4 regions of the Jeotgalibacillus malaysiensis genome follow, and region 2 is predicted to be linked to each of the others. Evidence: riboswitches for the same ligand, from Rfam matches in the RefSeq annotation. Region 2 holds a riboswitch; each other region holds the start of a gene.

Region 1 (4,223 bases), 170 kb from region 2:
ACCCTTATCTTCTTCAGGGTTGAGCCACTGATCAAAGTTGTTCCGCTCCAAAATCACAGGCATTCTATTATGAATATCAGCCATCAGATCATTCGGTTCAGTCGTTATAATCGTACAGCTTCTGATGATTTGATCGTCATAGCGCCATGATTCCCAAAGACCGGCAAATGTGATCGGATCCCCATCACGCCTTTTGATCTCAAAAGGCTGCTTTTCTTTTTCTGATTTTTTCCATTCGTAAAATGATGTTGCCGGAATCAGGCACCTTTTTGATTCAAATGCTTTTCGAAAGCTTGGCTTCTCAGCAACCGTTTCAGATCTTGCATTAAACGTTTTATAACCGATCTTTTCATCTTTTGCGAAAGGGGGAATGAGTCCCCATCTGAACGAGGCGGGATAACATTTTCCGTTTAACTGCACAACCGCTGCAGCCTGCTGACTCGGTGACAGATTCCGATTAGGTGAGTAGAGAAAATCCTCTCTCATTTCAAACTGATAATACTGCTGCAAATCATACATTGCTTCTACTAAAGAAAATCGTCCGCACATGCTTCATCTCTCCTTTACATGCATTCTAACAAAATATTGCGAAGATAGAGAAGATTACAACTTATTTCCTTTTAAAGGTAATTGGTTGATTTATTTCGATATACGAATCATACTGGAGTCCTACATACATATTCAGGAGGGTTTTCCATATGAAGAAATTTTGGTTAGTATCTGCAATGGCAGCGGCACTTATGCTTGCAGCCTGCTCAGATGATTCGTCAGAGCCTGCAGAAACTGAAGAAGCGACAACAGAAGAAGCTGCAGAAGAAACAGAAGAGTCGTCAACAGAAACGGAAGAAGCAGCTGAAGGAGAAAGCACTGAACCGGAGCTTTATCTCGTTGGGGATGAGGTAATATCAGGTGACCTGACAGTAACTGTTACTGATACAGGTGTTGCTGAACAGCTCGATGACACAAATCGTGTTTATGAAATCAAAATGACTGTAACAAACAACGGTGAAGAAGAGGTATCTTTATCGTCAGAAGACTTTACACTGACTGACCTGACAGATGAAGAAAAAACGGCTTATGGCGATGTATCTGAATGGACAATCGCTGCAGGAGAATCAGCTGAAGGCTCATTACAATATGAATCAGCAGCAGCAACTGCATTCAAACTTTTCGGCACAATCGGTGAAGAAGAAGTTGAATGGAGACTGCCTGGGATTACATCATTAGATTAAATCCTTTTCCGGGAATTAAAGAAGAAACTCTATCATATTTTTTAACAACTTAAGTGTAGTGGAGCGTAAGGCGGCGACTCCTGCGACAGGAAGGTCCTGGTGAGACCCCGGAAATGCGAAGCATTGAGGAGGCTCACCGGACCGGCCGCGGAAAGCGTCCGCCTGAAGCGCAGCGAAACGATTAAGAAGGCTCGAACAATTATGTTCAGCCTCTTTTTTATACCAAATCATCTACCTAAATGTATTTTAATCACTACTCCTATTGACATAACAGCCTTCTTTCTTGTAAAGTTGTCATAATTAATTGAATAGCGTGGATTCTTATCAAGAGAGGCGGAGGGAACAGGCCCGTTGAAACCTCAGCAACCTACACATATGTGAAAAGGTGCTAAATCCATCCTGCAATCATGCAGGGAAGATAAGAAGCTTAGTAGTCTAAAGCCTTCTTATCTATGCTGATAGAAGGCTTTTTTGTTGTCCAGCTACAGGCGCTAGCTCCTCGGGTCATAAGCCACGCATCGGTAAACGGGGAAGTTCACCCGTTTTCCGCTCCGCGTCTTATGCCTGTCGGAGCTGACCAAGCGCCTTCCGCATTTCGATACATCAGGAAGGGTGAAAAAATGAACTTACTCGAAGAAATGAAACAAAGAATTCTGATTGGTGATGGTGCGATGGGAACCCTCCTGTATTCATATGGTTCAGATCAGTGCTTTGAAGAGTTAAATCTGTCACATGCAGAACATATTCAGCAGATTCACCAGGCATACATCGATGCAGGTGCTGATGTAATACAGACGAATACCTACGGAGCGAATTATCATAAGCTTGAGCGCTACGGACTTGAGGAAAAGGTAAAAGAAATTAATACTGCTGCTGTCAAAAATGCTAAAGCTGCGGCGAAAGACAATACTTTCATTCTCGGTACAATCGGCGGGATCAGAAGCTTTCGTCCGCAATCCATTGACCTGAATGAAATCAAGCGGACATTTAGAGAACAGCTCTACTGTTTACTGTTAGAAGGAGTAGACGGGTTGTTATTTGAAACGTATTACGATTTTGAAGAGCTGGCGGCGGTCATTGAAATCGCCAGAAAAGAAACGGACCTGCCGATTATTGCGCATATTTCAGTTCAGGAGCCTGATGTGATGCAAAATGGTAAACCGGTTGCTGAAGCACTGCTTGAGCTTGAACAGCTTGGAGCTGATGTAGTCGGACTTAATTGCAGACAAGGCCCTTTCCACATGATTAAGTCTCTTGAACAGGTACCTCTTCCTGAGAAGGCTTATTTATCCTGTTATCCAAATGCGAGTCTGCCATCTTACTCAGAAGGCTCACTTCAGTACAGTAACAATGCTGAGTATTTTGGAGAGGTTGCACCTGCATTCAGAGAGCAGGGAGTCAGGCTCCTTGGAGGATGCTGCGGAACGACACCGGACCATGTAAGAGCATTCAGTCAGGCGCTTAAAGGACTTGCCCCGATTACTGAGAAAAGAGTGGAGAAGGCAGAAAAAATTGTGCTGCGCTCAAGACAGAAGGACCTTCCTGAGCCGCTCACTGATATTGTAAGAGAGCGGAAATCAGTCATTGTTGAACTGGACCCTCCGAAAAAGCTCTATACCGATAAATTTATAGAAGGTGCAAAAGCACTCAGTGAGGCCGGTGCGGATGCCGTTACACTTGCTGATAACTCACTTGCAAGCCCGCGTGTCTCCAATGAGTCACTAGGCTATCTGATTAAACAGCAGGGCGTCCGTCCGCTTGTTCACCTGACGTGCAGAGACCGTAACCTGATCGGGCTTCAAAGTCACCTGATGGGACTTCACACGCTGGGTCTGCATGACATTCTGGCTGTTACAGGGGACCCGACAAAGGTTGGGGATTTCCCTGGCGCAGCTTCAGTCTATGACGTATCCTCATTTGAGCTGATCGAAATGATTCAGCAGTTGAATAACGGCATGTCAATGTCAGGAAAAGATTTAGGTGAAAAAGCTTCATTTACAATCGGGGCTGCATTTAACCCAAATGTAAGGAGTGTAGAAAGGGCTGTACAGCGTCTGGAAAAGAAGATCTCAGCAGGCGCGGATTACTTTATGAGTCAACCGGTATTCTCTGAGGAAAAGCTGATTCAGACGGCTGAAGCAGTAAAGGATCTGGGGAAACCTGTATACATTGGCCTGATGCCGCTGACAAGCAGTAAAAATGCTGACTTCCTTCATAATGAAGTGCCGGGCATCAAATTAACTGATCAGGTAAGAGACCGGATGGCAGCAGTGTCCGGTGACCGTGAAAAATCATATCAGGAAGGGCTTGCGATTACGAAGTCACTGATTGATACGGCGCTTGATCTATTTAATGGCATCTATCTGATCACGCCATTTATGCGCTATGAAATGACAGCAGAACTAACACGCTATGCCAATGAGCAGGCGGCAAAGCGAGGAGGAAACCAACGTGCGCACATTATTCAATGAACAGCTTAAAAAAAGAATCCTGATTATGGACGGTGCAATGGGTACGATGCTTCAGGATGCTAATCTGACAGCAGAAGATTTTGGCGGTGAGGACCTTGAAGGGTGTAATGAAAACCTGAACCGCACGCGTCCTGACCTGCTTGAAACAATCCACGATGCCTATTTTGAAGCAGGCGCAGATATCGTGGAAACAAACACATTCGGCAGTATGAGCGTTGTCCTTGAAGAATATGATATCGCTTCTGAAGCCTATGAGCTCTCAAGACTTGGTGCTGAAATCGCTAAAAAATCAGCAGCTAAATGGTCAACAGAAGACCGTCCGCGTTTTGTTGCAGGCTCAATGGGACCTACGACTAAAACGTTAAGTGTTACTGGTGGGGCGACATTTGAACAGCTGAAAGATTCATATGCAGAACAGGCAAGAGGCTTAATTGACGGCGGAGCAGATCTCCTGCTGATTGAGACAAGTCAGGATTTATTAAATGTGAAAAGTGCATTTCTTGGAATTCAGGATGCCTTT
Region 2 (4,223 bases):
AGTACAAGTGTTCCAATTGTTTTTTTCATGTTGATTTCCTCCAATTAACTACGTCTGATTTTTTTAGATACGATATTTCCTGTTGTCTGAAGACCCTGAACCATCACGACCAGTATGCCGACTGTGATCAGCATCACGGCTGTATCAAAACGCTGGTAACCATATGTGATTGCCAGATCTCCAAGACCTCCGCCACCAACGGCTCCAGCCATCGCAGATGCGCCGACTAGTCCGACCGTTGCAATCGTGAGTGCCAGTACAAGTGAACTGAGTGCTTCCGGAATTAAAAATTTGAAAATAATCTGCCCCGGAGTTGCACCCATTGCTTCAGCAGCTTCAATGACACCTTTGTCTACTTCAAGCAGTGAGTTTTCAATCAGTCTTGCAATGTAAGGTCCTGCATAAAAGACAAGGGGCACAATTGCTGCAGCTGTACCAATTGAAGTCCCGACAATTAATCTTGTAATCGGTATGATGGCAACCATCAGGATAATAAATGGAACTGATCTGAATACGTTAATGACTGCATTTAAAACATTAAAGACAGCCAGGTTTTCAAGTAAATGTCCTTTTCGCGTCACAACAAGCAGAATGCCGAGCGGGAAGCCGATCAGTGATGAGAAAAGGAGTGAAAATCCAACCATCGCAAGTGTTTCCCACAGTGCTTCAATAATCTGATCTGTATTAACCAGCATGCTGTGCCACATCCTTTACATAAACGTTTTCCTGTTGAATATAGTGAAGTGCTTTCTGGATATCAGACTGCCTGCCATCAAACTCAACAATGAGGTTGCCAAATGGAATTTCCTGCAGCTCAGTGATATTGCCAAAGAGCACATTTACATCAAGGTTAAATTGTCTCGAGACCCGTGAAAGGAGTGGAGACCCGGTAGATTGACCGGTATATTGAATCCGGTACACATTTTTAAAGTTCTTTTTCTCCAGTTCCTTCACAATGCTGTCAGGCAGTTGGTCGTTCATCACTGACCGGACAAAACGTTTCGTTGTCGGATGCTGAGGGTTTGTGAATACCTCAAACACTGTGCCTTTTTCTTTAATAATTCCTTCTTCGATGACGGCAACTTTATCACAAATCTCACGGATCACTGTCATTTCATGTGTAATGATTAAGATCGTAATGTTGTACTCTTTGTTGATTTTTTTTAACAGATCCAGAATAGACTGTGTCGTCTGTGGATCGAGTGCCGATGTTGCTTCATCGCATAAAAGAATGGATGGATTCGTTGCAAGTGCACGGGCGATTCCGACACGCTGCTTTTGACCGCCTGATAATTGATCAGGATATTGATCTGCTTTATCTGCAAGTCCAACAAATGCGAGTAATTCCTCAACACGTTCACGAACCTTTTCTTTCGGCTCGCGTGTCAGTAAAAGGGGAGTAGCCACATTGTGGTACACCGTTTTGGAATTCAGCAGGTTGAAATGCTGGAAGATCATCCCGATATCTTTTCTAATCGTTCTGATTTCCTGTTTTGAATGCTGATTTAAGTCTTTTCCATGGATCAACACTCTTCCTTCTGATGGTTGTTCAAGCCAGTTTACGCAGCGAATCAGTGAGCTTTTTCCGGCCCCGCTGAAGCCAATCACCCCATAGATTTCCCCTGTTTCCACTGTAAGGTCAATTCCTTTTAACGCATGAACCGCTTCTTCGCCTTCACCATACGTTTTCTTCACATTCTCAAACTGTATCATCGGAATCCTCCTTTAAATATAAGTTAACTGGGAAATTTAATCGGATTTAATCAAATATCCTTCCCCGGCAAGTGTTTAAGGAATAAAAAAACCTCTTCCTGATAAACAAGAAGAGGCTGCATAACGCAAACACTCTTCTCATCTATCAGGCATAACGCCTGCTGGAGTTGGCACGGTGCTTACTAAGTAAGTCCGCTGCCGAGGTATCAAAGGGCCAGTCCCTCCACCTCTCTGGATAAGAAGAAATCGTTCTATTCAAATGATGTTCCTTACTTTACTATGCTGGAAAAGGGAAGTCAATAGATGTGAAGAATATTATTTTTAAAAAGTTTTTATAGTAAAATTTTCACAAACACTTAGATTAAAGAATTAAGTGCATAATGATCTATCTATACAGTAAATAATTGTGGCCAAAAACATAGAAAATTAATTGTTCAAGGTGAGGAGGAGTAAAATTGATTAAATGTATGATATTTGATTTTGATGGCCTGGTATTTGATACAGAGACTAGTGAAATTGAATCATTTAAAAAGCTGTACAGAAAATATCAGCTAACGTTCCCTATTGAAAAGTGGATGGAGGGGATCGGAAGCACTTTGAAGTTTGATCCATATGAATCCCTTATGTTGAGCTTTCCGGAAGTTAATAGAGAAGCGTCTCACTACACTCTGATTTTTCTCAAATTAGAACTTGTTTCTTACATACACAAGCTCAAACCGCTCACAAACCAACATGATATCTTCCGTATACGCAAGTCCGACCTCACTCAATTCTTTTCTGAAAAAGCGCTCATGTGCTTCTTTCCAGTAGCTGTACGTTCTGTCACCTTCACCCTCTGCAATTGCAAATTCTTCAGGGACTTCATTCATTGGCATAAGATCCACCTGAGATGTGCGGATAATTGCTAAAGGCTCATCCTTACTGCTGAGAATAATGCTGTAATCATCTACTGCCGGCAGCGGTTCATTCTCAAGTTCATAGAAAATAAGGCCCGAGCAGGTTGCTGTTTTGATCCCGTCAATAACTAACTTCGCCAGGTAATCAGGTGTCTCACCAAATTGCCAGGCAGTCACTGATGATGGCTGTTTTTTACACTGAGCGATCCAAAAATCATTCCAGTATTTCATTGATGCTGCATTCATATTCATTCTCCTAAAATTTCAACATTCAGATTAATTATAGCATTATAATGTTAATCGCGTTTTGGGGACAGGCTTGAAAAGCTTCAGGTGAAATCTGTCCCTGCCGTGTACATATGATGTGCACACTAACCTCCGTCCCCAGTATGCACATGAATACTCATCAGTGCACATGTTCCTTCTGATGACAGCACATCACCGTCTCATCATGCGGATGCGCCTCATCCTCAAGCTGAATGGTCACGTGACCGATCTTTTCATGAGCAAGTTTATGTTCAATTTCCCGCAGCAGCTCCTGACATTCATTGATGGAAAGGGTGCCGTCTACAACTGCGTGGCAGGAGAGGGCGTTATTGCCGCTTGTGATTGACCAGACGTGCAGGTCATGGATGTCTTTGATCCCGCTGACACTATTAATTGTTGCAATCACCTGCTCCAGGTCAACATTTTCAGGTGTGCCCTCCATCAGGACGTGGATGGAATCCTTCGACACGCGCCAGCCGCTGATACATACAAGCACTGCGACAATCACGCTTGCAAGAGGGTCTGCCCAGCCCCAATTAAAGAAAATAATCAGCAGAGCGGCTGTCACAGCACCGACTGATCCAAGCAGGTCACCAAGCACATGAAGAAATGTGGCACGGAGATTCAGGTTATCTTTTGTATCACCTTTACGCATCAGCAGCCATGCCACTACAACGTTGACAACCAGCCCAAGTGTAGCAATAACCAGCATTCCTGTTGACGCAATTTCCGGCGGATTACTAAAACGCTGAAAAGCCTCATAAAAAATATAGAGTGCAATCAGTACGAGTGTTACACCGTTAAATACAGCCGCTAAAATTTCAAAACGTTTGTATCCATATGTTTTATGACGGTCAGCCGCTCTTTCTCCAAGTGTAAAAGCAAGCAGTCCAACACCGAGTGAAATTGAATCACTCAGCATATGGCCGGCATCTGAAAGAAGGGCGAGACTATTTGTCAGAACCCCCCCGATAGCTTCGATAATCATGAAGCTTGTTATGATGATAAAGCTGATTAACAATGCTTTTTTATTCGATGTATGCGCATGATCATGTCCGTGTCCCATTATCATTCCTCCATCATACTTAATGGCGAGCGTGCTTAATCATCTGTTCAAGTATATTCATTACATGTTCGTCATCATGTGAATAATATAAGGTCGTGCCTTCACGGCGATACTTTACGAGCCTGAGGTTTTTTAAAAATCTCAGCTGATGTGAGACAGTCGATTGCTTCAGACTCAATGCTTCAGAAATGCCGTTTACTGAGTATTCATTCACAAAAAGCAGGTGCAGGATCCGTATTCTTGTCGGATCACCAAGCGCTTTAAATGTCTGTGAGACGACA
Region 3 (4,223 bases), 1.8 Mb from region 2:
ACCATTTTGAAAATGATCGTTGTGTGCGTAAACCCCTCCCGGTACGATATGTGCCCGAAAGTAGCTTGCTAGCGGGTTCAGCTGGTGTTCGATCGCCAGGTAATGGTGGTAGGTGCCTCCTGTTGCGACAAAGCCGATCACTTTTCCGCGCAGGGCATCATTTGGGATCAGGTCAAAAACATTTTTCAGTGCACCTGTCAGCGATCCTCTGTAAATTGGCGTTCCAATGACAAATGCATCTGCTTCAACAATCTTTCTGATGATCAGGTCTGTATCCCCTTCATAGGTCAATGGATCACGCCCGTCGCAAAATTCAACCTTGAGATCTGCAAGGTTTAGCGCTTCAACTTCTACAGAATCAAACTCACTGAGCAGGGCTGCAGCTTCTTTTATGACCGTATAAGTTTTCGAGCCCGACAGACTGCCTGATAATGCTAGAACCTTCATGCCAGTACCCCGCTTTCTTTTAACGCCAGTTCTTTCTCTTTTACGAGTGGAATGACTTCTTTACCGAAGCGTTCAAGGTCCGTTTCGTAATGGAAATGGCCTGTCAGTACGATATCCACGCCGAGCTTTTTCAGCTCAATGATTCTGTCAGCCACCTGTTCAGCTGTCCCGATCAGACCGGTTTTAAAGCCGTCATTATACTGCACGAGATCTTCAAAGGTGGAATTTGCCCACATGCCATCCTTCTCCTTAGAAGCCTGACCCGCGTCCTTCACTGCTTCCCTGAACCCTTCAACCGCCTCTTTATCTGCGTGCGAAACGATTTGTCTGAGCAGATCGACTGCTTCTTCCTCAGTATCGCGCACGATTGCAAAACCATTTGCAGCAAACTTCACTGTTCTTCCTTCTTTTACAGCAAGCGCACGCACCTCATCTATCTGCTTTTTAAAACCTTCCAGTGTATTCCCGTTCATAAAATAAACATCAGAGACTCGCGCCGCCATTTCCTTTGCAGCCTGTGAATTACCTCCCTGAAAAATTGGAAGGTCCCCACCCTGCACCGGCTTCGGTTTAAAAGGTGCTTCATTGATCCGATAAAAATCACCTTTAAAAGTTGTTGTTTCTTTTGTCCAGAGCTCCCTCAACACCCGGGCAAACTCTTCAGATCTTCTGTAGCGTTCATCATGATCAAGCCAGTGCTCACCGTACCCGATAAACTCCTGCTTGAACCAGCCGCTCACAATATTCACAGCTGCACGGCCGTTGCTGATCTGATCAAGTGTGGCGAGCATTTTCGCATACACGGCTGGATGCCAAAGACCCGGATGAACAGCTGCAATCAGATTAATTTTTTTTGTTACTGCAGCAAGCGCTGACCCAAGCGTAATCGCCTCAAGCTGATTTTCAGCCCCATATCTTGCAAAAAATCTCGTCTGTAAAAGGGCATAATCATACCCTGCATCTTCAGCAATCTGAACATATCTTTTATTCGCGTCAAAGCTCCAATCCGTATGCTGAGGCAGCTTTGATACAACAAGTCCCCCACTGACATTCGGTACCCAATATGCAAACTTCAAATTCGTCATGTTCATCGTCTCCTTTTAATAAAGTAAATAGACGAACATCCCTGTCAGTGATACGATTAAATAGATGAACAGAGATATTCGGCGCAACCCGGTGTCTTAACTCATCATCGGAAGAGGTGTTGCCGCACCTCTTCTTTTTATTTTCACCAAAATAAAACCCGCCTCCTTTTATCCAAAAACAAAAGGAAGCGAGCTTTTCCGGCCACAGCCACCTCTTATCTTCGGAAACAATCCTCTGAAATTAGCACCGCGCATCGCCGGTTGCCGAGGCTTCATCGGGTCAGTCCCTCCGCCTCTCTTGATAAGAAGTAAAGCTATTCAGTTATAAAGCCTATCTTAAAGGTCGGAATTGGAATTGTCAAACTATTTTTGAAATAATTTATGTGATACAGGGGGGACGGAGGTTGCTGTATCAAAAAGGATAATTTTGCATAAATGATACAAGAACCTCCGTCCCCCTGTATCACCCTAAAACCCCTTCATCTTCCTCAAAACAAAAGCCAGCACCCCGGCCACACCCAACAGCCCAGCCATCAATAGCCATGCAGTCTGAAAGTTTCCACTCATATCAATCGTCAGGCCAAAGAGCGGTGGCAAAATAATGACGCCTGCTGAGCCGATTGTGAGGCTGACTCCACTTGCCGCCCCTGCCTGCTGTCTGGGTGTCAGTTCTGTTGCGATATTCATCCACAGTCCGTTAAATCCTGATACGGCAAACCCCAGAACGACTACGATTACAACTAGCAGCGGGACCGGAATTCCCTCAGTTAAAAACGCCATGCCGAGCGCTCCGGTCAGTGCTGTCACAATAATAATCATGAGCACTGGAAATCTTCTTCCGCCAAATAAGGTATCGCTGATTGACCCCCAAATAATTCTGCCAAACGAACCGCTTGCTTCAGATAATACAAGCATCGCTCCTGCCAGTGCCAGACTAAAAAACAGTTCATCCGTAACGAAAAATAATAGATATGTATTCACACTCATTTGCGAACCGTTTAGAATTAGTGCTACTAAGCTGATTAAAAGCAGGGGTTTATACGTAATAATACCAAGCATACTCCCTTTTACCGCAGGCTCACGGGCAGTTTTTTCAGCGAGCTGTTCTTTGTAAAAGCGAAACGCAATGATGCCGCTCAGCATCACTACAACACACGCAACTGCCATTGCCACACGCCAGCCAAATGCCACTGCAAGTGGTAAAAGTGCAATTGCTGCAAGGGCTGAACCGAATGTGACACCCATCTGCTTGATCCCCATCGCTGTCCCTCTTTTAGCCGGGAACCAGTAAAGAATGCCGCGATTCGTCACGGGATGCATAGCGCCATACCCCATCCCGCCGAGCATGATAAAAAATAGTAATATGTAAAGGCCTGACGCAAAAGATCCAAGCAGAAAAGCTGTACCGAGCACCAGACACACGATCAACAGCAATCGTCGCGTTCCGATCTTATCAGTCAGCATCCCCGCCGGAATACTGACCAGCATCTGTCCCAAAAATAAAAATGAAGGCAGCAATCCTACCTGCGCTTTTGAAAGTGTAAGATCCTCAGCAATCAACGGGCCAAGCGGTGCAAGCGAACGCCCCACAAGCGCAACAGCCACCTGCGCCAAAAGCAGCCAGCCAAGCATCTGCCATGCAGTTGAAAGTCCTCTATGATTTGACATCGTTCTGGCTCCTTTCAGTAACCGGATAATGTTTCCATTATACATGAAGCATGAAAATAAAACGGCACAGCGGGGACGGAGTTGACTGTTTCACTTTTAGAATGATTTTAAAAGTGGATCACTTAACTCCGTCCCCACTGTATACCCCCCCTATTAACCCTTTACATCACCCCAAAAATCCGCTATTCTTTAAATCGTAATAATTACGTTTTAAGAGAGGGTTATAATGATGACGATACCAGTTACGGTTTTGAGTGGTTATTTAGGTGCGGGTAAGACGACTTTGTTGAATCATATTTTACATAGTAAGCAGGATTTGAGAGCGGCTGTGATTGTGAATGATATGAGTGAAGTGAATATTGATGGCGGTCAGTTGAAGAAGGGTTATTTTTCGCAAACGGATGAGACGCTGGTTGAGATGCAGAACGGCTGTATTTGCTGTACTTTGCGTGAGGATTTGATGATTGAAGTAAAGCGGCTGGCTGAGATTGGCGAAATTGACTATATCGTGATTGAATCAACAGGAATTTCTGAACCGATCCCTGTTGCGCAGACATTTGTGTACGAGGATGAAGAAACCGGAATTGATTTAAGTAAGTTAACACGGCTCGATACAATGGTGACTGTTGTGGATGCACTCAGATTTGCAAATGATCTTGAGAGCGGCGAAACGCTTCTTGACCGTAAACAGACAGATGATGAGCAGGATGAGCGTGACGTGTCTGACCTCCTGATTGATCAGGTTGAATTTGCTGATGTCATTATTTTAAATAAAATCGATCTTGTTTCTTCTGAGGAAGCGGATGCGATCAGGGTTCTGCTGAAGACATTAAACCCCGAAGCAAAGATCCTGACAGCTTCATACGGTCAGGTAGACCCGCTGGACATTTTAAATACGAAAGCTTTTGATTTTGAGAAAGCCAGCCAGGGTGCGGGGTGGATCAAAGAGTTGAATGAAGAGCATATCCCGGAAACAGAAGAGTACGGGATTACATCTTTCCTTTATAAAAGGCAGCATCCTTT
Region 4 (4,223 bases), 360 kb from region 2:
CCTGCGTGAAATGAAAAGCCCGGGTAATAAACTTCATCAATCAGCGGGTGGTGATGAAGAAATTGCGCAATCTCTCTCGCAGAATCAGATGACTGCTTCAGTCTGACGCTGAGTGTTTTTAATCCGCGCAGCAGCAGCCAGCTGTCCTGAACACCCAGGATTGAGCCAAATGAATTCTGAATGAATTTCAGCTGAGCAGCAATCTCCTCATCTTTTACAGCGGCAAGCCCTGCCACGACATCACTGTGACCTGACAGAAACTTTGTTGCACTGTGCAGGACGACATCCGCACCAAGATCAAGCGGTTTCTGATAAAGCGGCGTCATGAACGTATTATCTACAAATGTCAGACACCCGTGTGCTTTTGCCACTTTTGCCACGCCTTCAATATCCGTTATGTTGAGCGTTGGATTGGATGGCGTCTCCACGTAGATTACTTTTGTGTTCGGCTGAACATTGCGCGCTGTTTCATCAAGGTCAGTCATATCAATAAATGAGTGATCGATATTAAAGCGCGTCAGTACTTCTGTAATCATCCGGTACGTTCCCCCGTAGACATCCTTTGAGACGAGTACATGATCGCCTGCAGAAAGCAGCATAAAGGCAGAAGAGATCGCAGCCATGCCTGATGCAAAAGCAAAGCCTGAGTGACCATTTTCCAGATCAGCAATTGTATCTTCAAGTGCACCGCGCGTCGGGTTTCCTGAACGGCTGTAATCATAAGGACCGAATTCATCAATCGACTGCTGATGGTAAGTCGAGGAATAGTGTAAGGGAACATTCACAGCCCCTGTCTGCTTATCGATATATGATGGCTGATGCAATAGTTTTGTATCAAAATGATGTGTCATACATGATCTCCTCCTTTTCCGGCTGCTTCAAGCGCCTGTTTCAGATCAGTAATTAAGTCGTCAGGCTGTTCAATGCCAACAGAGAAACGCAGTAACCTGCTGCAGATCCCTTTATCCTCACGCTCTGCTTCAGGAATATCCGCATGGGTCTGGGTCGCAGGATACGTAATAAAGCTTTCAACACCGCCAAGACTTTCAGCAAATGAAATCACATTAATTGATCTTAAAAATGGATCAATCCACTCCGGGCGCTCCAGTCTGAATGAAACCATCCCGCCGATTCCCGGGTAAATGACGTCTGTGACCTGCGGCTGCGTTTCAAGAAAGGCTGCCACTGCAGCAGCATTCGTCTGATGACGGTCCATCCTGAGCGCAAGTGTCTTCATTCCCCGGATTAACAGCCATGAGTCTATTGGCGAGAGAACCGCTCCGGCTCCGTTGTGAATCGCAAAAAGCTTTTCACAAATCGTATCACCTCTAGCGGCAACCAGACCTGCCAGTACGTCATTGTGACCACCGAGGTATTTTGTTGCGCTGTGAATGACAATATCTGCGCCAAGTTCAATCGGCCGCTGCAGGTATGGCGTTAAAAAGGTATTGTCCACAATCAGGTGAATATCCTTGTCATGAGCAAAATCAGCAACCTGCCTGATATCGGTTATTTTCATCAGCGGGTTTGTCGGCGTCTCCACAAAGACGGCCTTCACCCGCTCCGTACAGGCCTGCAGGAGTTCATCAGGATTGTTTGTATCAACATATACGAACTCTATGCCATAATGCTCGCTGTAATGATCAAATAAGCGGTAAGTGCCTCCATATAGGTCATCAGAGGCAAGGATTGTATCTCCCGGTTTATATAAAGACAGTACCAGCTGTACGGCTGCCATCCCTGAACTTGTAGCAAATCCCTGGTCCGCGCCTTCAAGTGCTGCAATCCCTTCTTCAAGGATGGCTCTTGTCGGATTCTTCGTTCTCGTATAATCATAGCCGGTTGATTGTCCGAGCCCCTCATGTCTGTAGGCTGTTGATAAATAAATCGGTGGATTTACGGTTCCGGTTGATTCTTCACTTCTGTTTCCAAGCTGAGCAAGGATGGTTTGGATTGATGTCATAAAAAGCAGCTCCTTCAAAATCGTTCTGTATATACAGGAAAAGACCTTCTGATAAGAGAAGGTCTTTGAATACGTTCTTCTTATCTTCAGGCAGATCGCCTGCTGGAATTAGCACCGTGCACTGCCGGTTGCTGAAGTTTCAAAGGGCCAGTCCCTCCACTTCTCTTGATAAGTTATGAAATTGTCTGAAAATAATAGTTGTTGTATAGACTACATCATATTGAGTAAATGTGCAAGATTTTTCAGAAAAGAATTTGGAAAAGTGGTATGGATTTGTTGCCGGGACGCGAGAGGGGCGATGGAGACCGATGTGGCCTGAGATTAGGAGTATACGACCCGGGATTGGACGGACGTGACCCAACAAATGATGAATGTGATTCGAAATCACTGGCTTTGAAATCAATGTGACCGGGGATTCCGGGAACCTGAACCGGGATTCTCAGTAACTGACCCGAAATTTTCCGGATATGAACTGAAAACCGCGCTGCCCTTCCACTCTTTTTTCAAGCATCTCCCACCACTACAACCTCATAAAAACCGCACGCTGGTGTCAGACAGCGTGCAGCTAAGGGAGGGGGTGTCGCTTGATTGCCTACAGTGTAAAAAGCCGGTGCGAAACGACTGTTTACAGGCATTTATAATAAGTGCGACGTTTGATTTTTCAATTGAGAATGAATCTCATTATTATTGTATACACAATTCAAATCTTTGTCCAGTGTTTAATCAATCTTTTTTTCACCATGAACATTTAGAAATTTCTCAAGGATCGGCTGAAAGCGGTTATGACTTTGTTCGACGTAGCCCGGATCCGCTCTCGGTCCTTCCATGTCGACTGTTTTATCACGTTCTTCAATCTCCTGATCATCATGATCAATCAGGTTCTGAATACCTTCCACCGTCATTTCAGGGTGAAATTGAAATGCCAGAATATGATCAGTATAAAATCCCTGTACCGGGGTAATTTCAGATTTCCCAACCGGTTTTGTTCCTTTTGGCAGATCGTAAATATCACTGTGCCAGTGGAACATCGGGATGTTAAGCTGACCCACTTCAAAGTCTTCCAGAAATGAATTGTGCCAATTCAGTTCTGCCCACCCCATTTCATACTTAGGAAGAGTTGATACTTCGGTTCCGAGAATATGTGCAATCATTTGTGAACCAAGACAGATGCCTATGATTTTTCGTTCTTCATTAATTGCTTTTTCAATATAATCAACCTCTTTTTGCATCCAGTCAGTTTCAGGGAGCTCCTGTACGCTGTTTGGACCTCCTAAAACAACCAGCACATCGTTATCCTTCAGGACAGGATAATCATCCGGTTTTTTTGCATCTATATAATGAAGCTCACAGCCCCAGGCTTTTACCCACTCTTCCAGGTAACCTGCGTTGTCGTACCAGATATGCTGCAGACAAATAAATCTCATATTACATTCCTCTTTCCCATGACCTTAGCCATTAATGATTGGATGAACTTGCTGATGCAGCAGCACCGGCTGACATGGCAGCGAGTACTGCAGCCTGCTGAGCCTGCAGGATAGATTCGATCGTTGATGCAAGACCGACATCAAGCACATTATTTTCCTTGACTTTCTTTTGCAGAACAAACCGCACAGCTGTCATAAAGCACAGGTCTTTGTGCCATTTAAAACTTTTAATACTGATCAGCTGATCATAGGTTTCTTTTACTTCACTCAGCAGTGCTGAAGGTGTGCCGGCAAGGGCCAATACGCCGACAATTGGCAAGTGATTGCCACGCAATTTGATCTTGTTTGTCTTAAGATCATCAAGCCACGTGACTGTATTTTGTACGAGCAGCTGTCTGTTATCCTGCCGCCCGTATGTAAGGATTTGTGATAAGAACTGACGGTTGTTGCCTTTAGCCAGTACAATATGCAGCTGGTCATAGTAATAAGCCATATCATCAAGCAGTTCTTCCTCTTCCCCCTCTTCTTCAGCGAGAAGCACTGAGAGCGGGTAATCTTCATGGGACGTTAAGAAGAAGTGCTGCTTTTTCATTCCGCTGTACATGCTTTTAGCACGTTTTACATGCTCGTCTATCTCTTCTTCCGTAACGGAATCAAGCGATACATATAAAGCGTAGGCTGCAATATAAGCATGCGGACTTCTTGAAAAACCTGATTCTATCAATTTTTCGTAGACAAGCATCATGTCATCAAACGAATTTTTCGGCTCATCAAAATTTGATACAAGCAGTCCAGTCAGCATCAGCCTCAGATCTGCTGACTGAATATAAGAAAAT

Evidence for each region. A riboswitch is a leader RNA that binds a small molecule or an ion and turns the genes downstream of it on or off. The one in region 2 is predicted to bind S-adenosylmethionine.
Region 1: it holds a riboswitch for S-adenosylmethionine, as region 2 does, so the genes downstream of both, LG330_RS06300 (bifunctional homocysteine S-methyltransferase/methylenetetrahydrofolate reductase) here and LG330_RS05490 (methionine ABC transporter ATP-binding protein) in region 2, are expected to answer to the same signal.
Region 3: it holds a riboswitch for S-adenosylmethionine, as region 2 does, so the genes downstream of both, sfnG (dimethylsulfone monooxygenase SfnG) here and LG330_RS05490 (methionine ABC transporter ATP-binding protein) in region 2, are expected to answer to the same signal.
Region 4: it holds a riboswitch for S-adenosylmethionine, as region 2 does, so the genes downstream of both, LG330_RS03485 (methionine biosynthesis PLP-dependent protein) here and LG330_RS05490 (methionine ABC transporter ATP-binding protein) in region 2, are expected to answer to the same signal.

What each region holds. Positions count from the first base shown of each region.
Region 1 covers NZ_CP085252.1:1,136,614-1,140,836, forward strand. Annotated here, with positions in the region: gene LG330_RS06290 (SOS response-associated peptidase) at 1-549, opposite strand, end outside; gene LG330_RS06295 (DUF4352 domain-containing protein) at 699-1,232, shown strand; SAM riboswitch class I at 1,551-1,657, shown strand; gene LG330_RS06300 (bifunctional homocysteine S-methyltransferase/methylenetetrahydrofolate reductase) at 1,853-3,703, shown strand; gene metH (methionine synthase) at 3,651-4,223, shown strand, end outside.
Region 2 covers NZ_CP085252.1:961,620-965,842, forward strand. Annotated here, with positions in the region: gene LG330_RS05480 (MetQ/NlpA family ABC transporter substrate-binding protein) at 1-29, opposite strand, end outside; gene LG330_RS05485 (methionine ABC transporter permease) at 45-695, opposite strand; gene LG330_RS05490 (methionine ABC transporter ATP-binding protein) at 685-1,713, opposite strand; SAM riboswitch class I at 1,849-1,955, opposite strand; gene LG330_RS05495 (ASCH domain-containing protein) at 2,397-2,855, opposite strand; gene LG330_RS05500 (cation diffusion facilitator family transporter) at 3,016-3,942, opposite strand; gene LG330_RS05505 (ArsR/SmtB family transcription factor) at 3,962-4,223, opposite strand, start outside.
Region 3 covers NZ_CP085252.1:2,760,009-2,764,231, forward strand. Annotated here, with positions in the region: gene LG330_RS14570 (NADPH-dependent FMN reductase) at 1-447, opposite strand, end outside; gene sfnG (dimethylsulfone monooxygenase SfnG) at 444-1,532, opposite strand; SAM riboswitch class I at 1,745-1,840, opposite strand; gene LG330_RS14580 (MFS transporter) at 2,001-3,200, opposite strand; gene LG330_RS14585 (GTP-binding protein) at 3,430-4,223, shown strand, end outside.
Region 4 covers NZ_CP085252.1:602,767-606,989, reverse strand. Annotated here, with positions in the region: gene metC (cystathionine beta-lyase) at 1-851, opposite strand, end outside; gene LG330_RS03485 (methionine biosynthesis PLP-dependent protein) at 848-1,963, opposite strand; SAM riboswitch class I at 2,041-2,138, opposite strand; gene LG330_RS03480 (type 1 glutamine amidotransferase) at 2,683-3,387, opposite strand; gene LG330_RS03475 (DUF4003 family protein) at 3,419-4,223, opposite strand, start outside.